3 regions of the Lysinibacillus sp. GW823-FHT02G10 genome follow, and region 3 is predicted to be linked to each of the others. Evidence: riboswitches for the same ligand, from Rfam matches in the RefSeq annotation. Region 3 holds a riboswitch; each other region holds the start of a gene.
The links. Region 3 has a riboswitch for lysine ahead of AC1RFD_RS21070 (amino acid permease). Riboswitches for the same ligand answer to the same signal wherever they lie in the genome.
Positions count from the first base shown of each region.

Region 1 (4,290 bases), on a different contig from region 3:
CGGTAAATGTCATGATGAAATAAAGAACACATGCAACGAAGAATGATTCGAAATAACGGAAGTTGTTACCCGAAATTGATTTTGTTTGGAAGAATAATTCCGTTACTCCAATGACATTTAATACGGCTGTATCTTTAATATTCATGATTAATTGGTTACCTGTCGCTGGTAAAACATTACGCGCTACTTGTGGTAAGACAACATGAAGCATAATTTGGAAGTGATTCATGCCAATTGCTGATGCTGCCTCGTATTGACCATTATCAATGGATACAATACCGCCACGAACAATTTCTGCCATATATGCCCCAGTATTGAGGGAAACGACTAAAATACCTGCTGTAATAAAGTGCATATCGATACCGAATGCGATATCTAATCCGTAGTAGACAACCATAGCTTGTACAATCATTGGTGTACCACGGAAAAATTCAACATAGCATGTTAGTATAAAATTAATGAGCTTTAAGCTATAAAATTTCACACCTTTTTTACGAACTGGAATCGTATGCATAATTCCGATGAAAAATCCGATAAATGCACCAATAATTGTACTAATACTCGAAATCAGTAACGTATAATACGCACCTCGTAAAAACATTTGCCAGTTGTTTTCAATAATTGAAAGTATCCATTCAAGACTCATGATGTTCCTCCTAACAATGTCATCTTGCTCGCTTATTTCTTTTGTGTCCTAGCTCTTTCTACTATTCTATGATTTGTCACGCTAGGACATTATCATTATGTAGAGAGGTTCTCATTTTGATAATGATGAAATGATCATGCACGGACTAATTGCTAGTCCGTGCCATGTCATTATTGTGCTGCGGGTTGTTGAGAAATAGCTTCTTCCATAATCGCTTGACGATCATCTTCTGAAATGCCTTTTAGGATTTCATTGATTTTTTCACGATTTGCGTCATCTTTACGTAAGCCTACAGCAATTGAAGTATTTGATAGGTCTGTATCAAAGCCTTCTTCAAATGCTACATATGTGAATTTATCGTTGGCAGCAGAAGCCGAAATGCCCTCTGGACGTTCAGCTACATAGCCATCAATTTTACCTGCTTCCAACGCCACACGCATTGCTGGGAAGCTCTCCATTGCTGTTTGCTTTTCTACGCCTTTAATTTGATCGATAACTGTGTAGTTTGATGTATTTAATTGTGATGTAATTTTAGCACCTGAGAAGTCTTGAATCGATTTTGCGCCTTCATATTTGCTACCTTTTTTAATAACCATAACAAAATCAGAAGTATAATAGTTTTCTGTAAAATCAATTGTTTTCTTGCGTTCTTCTGTTGGTGACATACCTGCAATAATTGCATCAATTTTGTTTGATTGTAGCGCTGGAACTAAACCGTCCCACTCCATTTTAACAATGACTAACTCTTTGCCTAGACCTTCAGCGATTTTCTTTGCCATTTGTACATCATAGCCACCTGCATACTCTGCATTATCCGCAATTTTCACTGCGCCATTTGCATCGTCTTGCTGTGTCCAGTTGAACGGTGGGTAGCCAGCCTCCATTCCAATTCGGAATTCACCGCCACCTTCTTCTTTGTCAGTTCCAGCATCACTTGAACCGCCCTCTTTTTTGTCACTTGCGCCACATGCAGCTAGCACAATTGCCGTCATGATAGAGATCATTACTAACAACCATTTTCTTTTCATGAAAAACTCCCCTTTTCTGTAAAAAAATAAGACAACTGTACTAAAAAAGACCTAAGTTTATTGAACTTAGGTCTTACCTTTTATGACAGTTGCCCAAATCCTCACTATAATTTCCATGTTTCCGAGATAGCACAACCTAGTAAATCTGGAAATCCATTTACTAGGACAGTCCTGCACTTATTCACTGCAGACCCAGTATAAAAGTACGAGCTCCTTTTATACTTCGGCGATATTTCCTTCTTCATTGCGTCTTCGCTTGCTTTTACTCAACAATGAACTAATAAATACCGCGCCTCTACCTCACTGGTAACAATTCGTGAGGTTTGTTTATTTAATTGATATTTAGATACTACTATAAAACTAATATGTTCGTCAAGACGATTTTAACATTTTTCTGACTAATGACAATATTAGGATATTGTGCGTTCTGCTTCCACTTTAAATCGTTGAACTTTTGTTGATATTTCTGAAAATTACAACAAATATTTATTATAGAGTATGTTCTATATGTAAGAAAAGTTGCGTTTTTTTCTTTCTTTGCTCCTCTAAACGATGTAACATTCGTACTCTTTCAAGCATAGAATCGGTCAATACCTTTCGTCATACAAAAAACCCTGCTGAACATTGTTCGCAGGGTTTAATGGAATTATGAATTTAATAATAAATCTTCAGGATTTTCGATTAATTCTTTAACTGTTTTTAAGAATCCTACAGAATCTTTACCATCGATGATACGGTGATCGTATGAAAGTGCTACATACATCATTGGACGGATTTGAACTTCACCATTTACTGCAACTGGACGGTTTACAATTGAGTGCATACCTAAAATACCAGCTTGCGTACCGTTCATAATTGGTGTTGACATTAATGAACCGAATACACCACCATTTGTGATTGTGAATGATCCACCAGCCATGTCATTTAAGCCTAATTTTTTATCACGAGCTTTTGTCGCTAAGTTAGCAATATCTTTTTCGATTTCTGCAAAGTTTTTGCTATTTGCATCGCGTACAACTGGTACGACTAAACCTTCTTCAGTCGATACAGCAATACCGATATCAAAGAAGTTATTTAAATGAATTTCATCGCCAGAGATTTGAGCGTTTACGTATGGGTATTTTTTCAGTGCTGCAACAACAGCTTTAGTGAAGAATGACATGAAACCAAGTTTGATGTCGTTTGCTTTTACAAACTCTTCTTGTTTACGTTTACGAAGTGCCATGATGTTTGTCATGTCAATTTCGTTGAATGTTGTTAACATTGCTGTTGATTGTTTAACTTCTAATAAACGTTTTGCAATTGTTTGGCGACGACGGCTCATTTTTTCAATTGTTACACGGTCAGAATTAGCTGCTGGTGTGAATACTACTGGGCCTCCTGAAGTTGCTACGGATGTAGGTGCTGCTGCTGGTGCTACAGCTGGTGCTGTACCATGAGCTGCTACATCTTGTACACGTACACGTCCTTGTGGATCTACTGGAGATACCGCTGCAAGGTCAATACCTTTTTCACGTGCAAGACGACGTGCTGCTGGAGATGCAACTACACGCTCACCAGAAGTTTCTTCTACTGCTGGAGCTGCTGCAACTGGTGCAGGTGCTGCTTGTGGCGCTGCTGGTGCAGGTGCTGCCTCAGTTGGTGCTGCCGCTGCTGGAGCTGCTGCTGCGCCTTCGCCTGCTTCTACTACTGCGATAACTTGACCAACTAGTACAGTATCGCCTTCTTCAGCTAAAATTTGTGTTAATACACCTGCTTCTTCAGAAATGATCTCAGCGTTTACTTTATCTGTTTCAAGTTCAACGATGAATTCACCTTTTTCAACGCGATCGCCCACTTTTTTTACCCACTGTGCGATACTACCTTCTGTAATCGATTCTGCTAATTCAGGGACTTTAATTTCAGCCACTTTCATTTCCTCCTTTGATTAACGTGCATGACGCACATAGAAGGGCTACTGCTTAAGGGCAAGTAGCCCGGTTTCAAAAATTGATATATATTATTTAACCTTTACTGGCTCAGCAACCGCTTCTTCAATAAGAGCTGCTTGTGCTGCTTTATGAGAATCTGCATCCCCTTCAGAAGTTGAGCTCATTGCAGGACGGCCTACATAGCGAAGTTTTTTACCTTCTGAAAGTTCATATAATGTTTCTAATGCATAATTCCATGAGCCTTGGTTTTTAGGTTCTTCTTGTACCCAAACAATCTCTTTTGCATTAGGATACTTAGCAATGATACCAGCTACTTGCTCTTTTGGGAATGGGTAAAGTTGTTCTACACGAATAATGTGTAGGTGATCGAAGCCTTCGCCGTCTTTCACGCGCTCTGCTAAGTCGATCATCACTTTACCTGTACCTAAAACGATACGCTCTACAGCTTCTGGTTTAGCCCCTAAGCCTGGTTGTTCAATCACTTCTTGGAATGAACCATTTGCTAATTGCTCAGCATTCGCCGCAGCTAATGGGTGACGTAATAATGATTTTGGTGATACGACTACAAGTGGACGTACCCCTTCTGTACCTAATAATGCTGCTTGACGGCGTAATAAGTGGTAGTAGTTTCCTGCATTTGAACAGTTCGCTACAAACCAGTTATTTTCAGCTGACATTTGTAAAT
Region 1 is NZ_JBXAJI010000001.1:1,132,171-1,136,460, reverse strand. Features, by position in the region: gene AC1RFD_RS05965 (amino acid ABC transporter permease) at 1-646, opposite strand, end outside; gene AC1RFD_RS05960 (transporter substrate-binding domain-containing protein) at 817-1,674, opposite strand; lysine riboswitch at 1,794-1,980, opposite strand; gene odhB (2-oxoglutarate dehydrogenase complex dihydrolipoyllysine-residue succinyltransferase) at 2,321-3,583, opposite strand; gene AC1RFD_RS05950 (2-oxoglutarate dehydrogenase E1 component) at 3,674-4,290, opposite strand, start outside.
Region 1: it holds a riboswitch for lysine, as region 3 does, so the genes downstream of both, AC1RFD_RS05960 (transporter substrate-binding domain-containing protein) here and AC1RFD_RS21070 (amino acid permease) in region 3, are expected to answer to the same signal.

Region 2 (4,290 bases), on a different contig from region 3:
AGGTGCATCGTTAAAAACAGACCTACTGGAATGATCCCAAGTAGAGAATGTAAGCGACGCCATAAAAACTCTCGATCTTTCGACAAGACTGTTACCCCCCTTAGTACTTAAAATAGCACAACAAAAGAAGTCATCATTTTGTAAATGATACTTCATTGACTGTGTATTTCATCATGGTACAATATTATGACATGTTTATTGTACTCTCAAGAGCTACGAGCGTCAAGGCAACTCGGAGTTTTTCATAGAGCTTATTAAAGAACTAATCTAGTACATGATGCGTCGTTTTTTCTCGAAAAATCTATCATTACTTTATTACCGTTAAATTTTAAGAAAATTCTAAGAAAGAAGGATAACAATGTTAAACACTCCATCTCCTACAATCTCATCATTTGGCTATGAGATCATTCGTGATCATATTCTATCTTCTATACTTGGTAAACATGAAGATGACGTCCTTTATTGGGCAGGTAAAGAGCTTGCTCGCAAGTTCCCATGTAAAAGTCAAGATGAACTTATCGCATTTTTCGCAGATGCCTGCTGGGGTACATTAGAACTCATAAAGGAATCAAAAGATGGACGTATTTTCCAGTTGACAAATGACCCTGAAATTCTTCAAATAAAGCAGCGTAGCTTTAAACTTGAAGCAGGATTTATAGCAGAGCAAATTCAACTAGCTAAAGGCTACCTGACAGAATGCTATAATGAAAAACGGGAAAAGCAACAATACGTCATGTTTACAGTCAAATGGGACGTTAAAGAACGTATTATGAATACCATTCCCACAGAATAATTAAAAAGGATTGTCTCCCATTAAAGAATGGGATGACAATCCTTCTTTTTTCTTCCTTTTATTTCGGTCAATTACATAAAATGCTGTTTCTTCTATTATTATATGTAAAGTGCTTGCTCTAAATTAAACTCATCATGGAGAGCATTAGCTGCTTGGATCATATCATCCTGTGGTACAACAACGGACACTTTTATTTCAGAAGTACTAACCATTTTTACAGGGATATTTTCACGACGTAACCGATCAAACATACGAGCAGCAACGCCTGGATTGGAAGCCATGCCTGAACCAATAATAGAAACTTTTGCTAGTCCAATTTCGAAGTCAGCAAAACTAAATCCAAGTGATAATTTACTATCCTCTAAAACACGTAATGCTTCCGCAAATTCCTCTTTTAAAATGGAAAACGATACAGTTGGCTTCAACCCATCAATAATGGCTTGGACAATAATATCTACATTAATACGGTTCTCTGCAAGAACCGTAAATATATCTGCTAATGAAGCATTGGAAAAAGCATCATACCCTACTGTTAAACGAATAATATCTGATTCAAATGCAACACCACGAACGACTAAATTTTTTTCCATTTCCACTTCCTCCTTCAATAAAGTGCCTACTGATTCTATTAAACTTGAACGTATAATAACAGGCATTTGAAATTTCTTCGCTAACTCCACCGCACGAGGATGTATGATATGAGACCCTAAATTCGATAATTCCAACATTTCATCATATGAAATTTCTTGAAGCTTTTGGGCATTGGGAACATATCGTGGATCTGCTGTATAAACACCATCCACATTTGTATACATATCTACTCTCTCCGCTTCCAACGCTATGGCAAGTGCAACAGCAGCTGTTTCAGCTCCACCTTTTCCAAGCGTGGTGATATTGTGCACTTCGTCAATCCCTTGTTCTCCAGCAATAACCACAATTTGTCCCTGTGCAAAATGTTCTTCCATACGACTAATATCTATATAGTCGATACGAGCATGTCGATACATACCATCCGTATGTATACCAGCTTGCCATCCAGTTAGAGACACAGCCTCATAGCCTGCTTCCTGCAAAGCGATGGTAAATAAAGCACTAGATAATTGAGATCCAGTTGACAAAACTGCATCTAATTCTCTTTTCGACACATCGTCAGTTAGTTGGTGTACCATCATTTTCATCTCTTTCGCAGTGTGTCCCATCGCTGCAACGACCACTACTACATCCAATCCTTTGTCCTTTTCAGCAATCGCTTTCCTAGCAGCCTCTTGGATTTGTTCAGTAGAAGCTAATGCAGCTCCTCCAAACTTCATCACGATTTTAGCCATTTCTTTCGTTCTCCCTTCCAGTTCATGTATTTCACCAAATTATGGGGGGTAAAACCGTTTCTAGAAAACTAAAAGGCAGCCTCCACATAACGTGAAAGCTGCCTATAACATGTACAATAATCGTAACTTGCGCATGTGTGATAGCTCTCCGAAACGTTTAGAATCGACAGTCTTACATTTCTTAAATGCAAAACCAGTACAACAATGGAACAACAATCCTGTACTTCGGCAAGCTCCCCTTTCACACAATATCTCTGGACTTGTCCATCCTCCATCGTGTTACTCTTGAATCTTGCACCTCTATCATCACTTTAAAGTGAATGTATTCAATTCATTAAGCCTTTGCGTAAACAAACTAGTCACGCAGTTGACTCTTCATAACATTGAAAACAATGTTATTTATAACCATAGCACATGCCTATTCCTTTGACAATGATTGTTGCTGAAAATAGCTAAAAATTTGGCTTGCTAAATTAGCGGGCATCCCAGCCTCCTGTAATGCTAGCTCGCTCGCCTCTCGAATTTTTTTGACTGAACCGAAATGTTTAAGCAGCTGTTGCTTTCGTTTTGGTCCTACCCCTTCAATATGATCTAATACAGATTGAATGGCATGCTTCTCATGCTGTTGACGCAAGAAGGTAATAGCAAAGCGATGGACTTCGTCTTGAATTCGTTGTAATAAATAAAAGCCATCACTTGTACGTTTTAAGCTAATCACTTCTGGTGGATCACCAAACAAGAGCTGAGATGTATTATGCTTATCATCCTTGGCTAAACCAGCAATCGGTATAACAAGACCAAGCTCATCTTCTAGTACTTCACGGGCTACTTCCATTTGTCCCTTACCACCATCAATTAAGACTAAATCTGGTAATGGTAGTCCTTCCTTTAAAACACGTATATAGCGACGACGTATAACCTCCTGCATTGCACCGTAATCATCATGCTTGGCTGCTGTACGCGTTTTATATTTTCGGTACTCCTTTTTCGCAGGCTTCCCATCAATGAAAACAACCATAGCAGACACTGCATCCGTTCCATGCATATGACTATTATCAAAAGCTTCAATTCGTAAAGGTGTACTAATACCCATTGCTTCACCAAGTGCCTCACAAGCACCAATCGTACGTTCTTCCTGACGCTCTATTAGCTGGAATTTAGCTGCCACAGCAATTTCAGCATTTTTGGTAGCTAATTCAACCAATTCCTTCTTTTGACCTCTTTTCGGTGTGAGCACTTTAATTTCTAATAATTCTGTTAAGATAGCTGCATCAATGGCTTGTGGAATAAAAATTTCTTTTGGCTTAATATGCTCTGGCTTTTCATAAAAGCGCCCAACAAATGTTAAAAATTCTTCCTCTGCATCTTGATAGATGGGGAAAATTGAGACATCGCGCTCAATCAGCTTTCCTTGGCGTACAAAGAAAACCTGAACACACATCCATCCTTTTTCAACAGCATAGCCAAATACATCTCGATTTGTTGTATCACTTGAAACTATTTTTTGTTTCTGCATAACCGTATCAATATGGGCAATTTGGTCTCGGAATTCCTTCGCTCGCTCAAATTCCAGGTTTTCTGCAGCTGCTAGCATTTTAACTTCAAGCTCTTTTTTGACTGCCTCCACACCACCATTTAGAAACTTCGTCATATCCTCAATCATTTCTTGATAAACCTGACCTTCAATTTCCTTCACACAAGGTGCTAAGCATTGACCCATGTGATAGTACAAGCAAACCTTGGAAGGTAATTGTACACATTTGCGCAGCGGATACAATCGATCCAATAGCTTTTTCGTTTCACTTGCTGCATAGGCATTCGGATAAGGACCAAAATATTTTGCCTTATCCTTTTTTACCTTCCGTGTCGTAATCAGACGAGGATGTTTTTCATTCGTAATTTTTAAATATGGATAGGTCTTATCATCCGTTAACATGACATTATATTTTGGATCATGTAATTTGATGAGATTCAGCTCTAAAATAAGTGCTTCAATATTTGATGACGTTACAATATACTCAAAATCTTCTATTTCACCTACAAGCCTTTGCGTTTTCCCTTCATGTGTTCCCGTAAAATAAGAACGTACACGGTTTTTTAGAACTTTTGCTTTACCGACATAAATGATAGTCCCTTGTCGATCCTTCATCAAATAGCAGCCAGGTTGATCTG
Region 2 is NZ_JBXAJI010000002.1:272,006-276,295, forward strand. Features, by position in the region: gene AC1RFD_RS11265 (succinate dehydrogenase cytochrome b558 subunit) at 1-86, opposite strand, end outside; gene AC1RFD_RS11270 (YslB family protein) at 359-793, shown strand; gene AC1RFD_RS11275 (aspartate kinase) at 892-2,118, opposite strand; lysine riboswitch at 2,252-2,429, opposite strand; gene uvrC (excinuclease ABC subunit UvrC) at 2,537-4,290, opposite strand, start outside.
Region 2: it holds a riboswitch for lysine, as region 3 does, so the genes downstream of both, AC1RFD_RS11275 (aspartate kinase) here and AC1RFD_RS21070 (amino acid permease) in region 3, are expected to answer to the same signal.

Region 3 (4,290 bases):
AACCTTCCATCGTTAAGTAATTATCAACCATTTCACGAATGGCTTCATCGTCTTCTACAAGTAAAATATGCTTTTGCACTATGATGCACCTCTCCTATCAAACCCAATTTCCATATGTATATTACATTACCATATTTATGATGTTTGATTAGAGAGATTTTGTTTATGAGTGTTGAAAAAAGAGCTGATCCATAAACCATCACTCTTTGGTTTATAGAACAGCTCTATTATTTAATCTTCAACTTTTAAATCACAATCTTCAAGTGGAAGCATTTTTGTTTTGTGCTTTAATTTATAGCCAAACCATAATGCTAAAAATAATGGAATCCCAATATACGAAACAAGGATACCGTACCAATCAATCTTATCGCCTGTAAAGGCTGTGTAATTTTGTCCAATGACTACGATCATACAAACTGTAAAAGCAAATAATGGTCCAAACGGATATAATTTGGCTTTATAAGGTAATAACTTTGGATCTAAGCCTTGTGCATCAAACGCTCGGCGGAAACGATAATGACTAAACGCAATACCTAGCCATGCAATAAAGCCAGACATTCCAGAAGCATTTAATAGCCAGATATAAACCACTCCATCGCCAAAGAAGGATGCCAAAAATGCTAAACAGCCTACAGCTAATGTTGCCATAAGTGCATAAATCGGAATACCTCTACGACTTAGCTTTGCAAAAAATTTAGGTGCATGTCCATCCACTGCTAATTGCCATAACATACGAGAAGATGCATATAGTCCTGAATTTCCTGCTGACAGCATAGCCGTTAAAATAATGGCATTCATTAATGAAGCAGCAAAGGCAATACCTAGGCGGTCAAACACTAGTGTAAACGGTGATACTGCGATATCTTCTGATAATAAACGTTCGTCTGTAAATGGAATTAACATCCCAATTGCACCAATCGCTAAAATATAAAACAAAAGAATACGCCAAAATACAGATTTAACAGCCTTCGGAATATTTTTACCAGGATCATCTGTTTCACCAGCTGTAATTCCTAGTAATTCTGTTCCTTGGAATGAAAATCCTGCAGCTAGGAAAATACCAAATGTAGCAAGGAAGCCACCATGGAATGGCCCATCACTAACAAAGAAATTAGTGAAACCTACAGGAGCCTGCCCACCTAAAATACCAAAAATCATTAGTAAGCTAATGATAATAAAAACAATAACCGTTGCTACTTTAATCATGGCAAACCAATATTCACTTTCACCATAACTTTTTACGGATAGTAAATTAAACGTCAATACCACAGCAATAAATAATACTGTCCAAAGTGCTGATGAGCTATCTGGGAACCAATATTTCATAATTAATGACACAGCAGCAATTTCGGCAGCAATGGTGATTGCCCAGTTATACCAGTAGTTCCAGCCTAATGCAAAGCCCAAGGCAGGATCTACAAATTTGGTTGCATACGTACTAAATGAACCTGAGGATGGCATATAGGCAGCCATTTCCCCTAAGCTTGTCATTAAAAAATACACCATAATACCAATTAAAGCATAGGCAAGCAATGCTCCTCCAGGACCTGCCTGAGCAATTGCTCCTCCACTGGCTAAAAATAGTCCCGTACCAATTGTACCGCCTAAAGAAATCATTGTAATATGACGGCTTTTTAATTCTTTTTTCAGCTTCGGTGCTTTATGTCCGAGCTGATTTACTTTTATTTCACTCACGATATAGCTTCCTTCCTATTTATGAGGCAAAAAAATGCCATCACATATACACTGTGATGGCTACATTAATCCTCAGTTTTTCCTACATGATAGCTCAACACGTTGTGCAAACGTGACAGTTCTGTTCCTTTCGGAGACAGCCCCAGCATGAGGTTTTCAAGTCCCCTCACACTTCGGCAATATTTCCTTTCAACTAATTTCATCAATGCTTGTCATTTCAATTAGCATACTTATAAATATCGCGACCTCTACCTCAATACAAACATGAGGCATATAATTATTAAATTTATGATGTTTATTATACTAACATAAGACCATAGACATTTCAATACAACCACAAATGTTCTGTATTTTATGAATCTTCTACTATTTTTAATAGTGTGATAAAGTGTTATAGTAGTTCAATTAGAATGGTTATTATTAGGGGGGATTTTATTTTGACTACAAATGATCATTCCACTAGTTTTCCAAGTAAAAAAATTAGCTGGAAAGGAACAACCTTACTTTTAGTCTTTGGAGTTATCTTTATAGCCTCTACATTACGAATGCCACTAACTGTTGTTGGCCCAATTATATCCTTTATCCGTGAAGATCTTGGAATATCTAATGTTTTGGCAGGCTTTCTAACAACGATACCATTGCTGGCTTTTGCTGTTATATCTCCATTTGCACCAGTTGTAGCACGCAAACTAGGGCTTGAGCTAACATTATTTTTATCCACTTTTCTCTTGGCTTTAGGAATTGTCCTACGTTCACTTGGTACTACAGAATTACTTCTATTGGGTACTGTGCTAATTGGCGTAGCCATTTCTTTTGGAAATGTACTAATTCCAGGATTATTGAAGTTGAAATTTCCCTATCATGTGGGTTTATTAATGGCCTTTTTCACCATGTCCATGAATTTTACTGCTGGCCTTGGTGCTGGTATTAGCTATCCGATAGCTAATTCATCGTTAGGCTGGCAAGGTGCACTTTCCATTGCACTCATACTCGTTCTAATTACAATCTTAATTTGGATACCTCAACTAAAATCAAATAAACCAGAACCAGTTACTACATCTAAGAAGACCAGTACACCTTTATGGAAATCACCTGTTACTTGGGCTGTCACAGGGGCAATGGGTTTACAGTCTTTATTATTCTACACAACAGCAGCTTGGATACCTGAGATCTATATTGCTCAAGGTTTAGCACCTGATAAAGCTGGCTGGATGTTTTCAATCATGCAATTCTCACAAGTACCAATGGCCTTAGCAGTGCCTATTATTGCTGGTAAAATGACTTCTCAACGCCCACTTGTATTGATGTTTACATCCTTCTATTTAGTAGGCTTTGTTGGGGTTGTCATGGAATGGACAAGTCTTGGGGTACTGTGGATGGTTCTTCTAGGGTTAGCAGGTGGTTCTTCATTTGCCCTAGCAATGATGTTCTTCACTCTCCGTACTCGTACTGCATTTGAAGCAGCAGATTTATCAGGCTTTGCACAATCTTTGGGTTATTTATTTGCCGCAATTGGTCCTATTCTTTTTGGCTACTTGCATGATTTATTTGGCGGCTGGAATATTGCGGGATGGCTCTTTGTCGTTGTAGCAATGTTACTCTTCTTTTGCTCAATGAGAGCCTCTAAGGATGAATATGTGCATTAAAATTAAATAAAGCAGGTGGATTAGATTCCTCCATCTGCTCTATTTCTATATAGTGTTTACACATTACTTAATTGTCGGGTTGCTGGAGTAATGTTAGCAATTCAGCAAGGCATTCTGATGCTTCATTATTACGAGCTGTTATAGTAGAAAAAATAGGAACAGCCTCTTGTAAAAGCATATAACTATAATAGTAATAGCCTACAAAAGCTTGCTCCTCATAGCCCTTTGGCGTTTCTTTCTCCCACTCCTGCTCATCATTATCCTCATTTTCTATCCACAAATAGTTGACGTCTAATAGCTCCTGCATATTTTTAACAGTATTGACTGGCTCGAGATAATCCTTGGTAATAGCATGTGCCACAGCTAAATATAACTGTACCTCTTGTAAGGAGACAACCTCTAATTTTTTACTAGTAAGCTTTTTTAGCAGGACAAGCAAAACCCATGGTGTCACCTGCCACAGTGTACCTTGATGTTCAATTAATTCAGCTAGTTGTGTGTATTGCTCCTGTTCTATCAGCTTAGGAATGGCTGTACCTCTACCATAAGGTGTCGTCAATTGTCTCCATGGGATATTGGGAATTTGCTGATTTAACATAGTAAGCGCCCTCTCTCATCAAAAGTATTGAAAGTAAACAATTCCTTTACACTAATAGCATGGTTTTTGGTAAAAATAATTTGGTGTATGATAAATATTTACATAGGGTTTATGGAATATATGAGTTGTGGCAGGGGAAAGTGGTGGGATTAACCATGTCCAGTTGCCTGTAACTTCTCTTCCTGTTGATTTTTCTGCCTCCTCAAACAATTTAAACTGCTGAGCTGCTGTATGATGATCAACAATGCTCACACCATCTTCTTTAAATGAGTGAAGAACAGCAATATTAAGTTCTACTAAAGCACGATCACGCCAAAGAGACGCATGTTTGGTTGTATCAAGATTAAAAAT
Region 3 is NZ_JBXAJI010000012.1:3,008-7,297, reverse strand. Features, by position in the region: gene AC1RFD_RS21075 (response regulator transcription factor) at 1-79, opposite strand, end outside; gene AC1RFD_RS21070 (amino acid permease) at 232-1,695, opposite strand; lysine riboswitch at 1,778-1,954, opposite strand; gene AC1RFD_RS21065 (CynX/NimT family MFS transporter) at 2,133-3,341, shown strand; gene AC1RFD_RS21060 (hypothetical protein) at 3,409-3,939, opposite strand; gene AC1RFD_RS21055 (nitric oxide synthase oxygenase) at 3,991-4,290, opposite strand, start outside.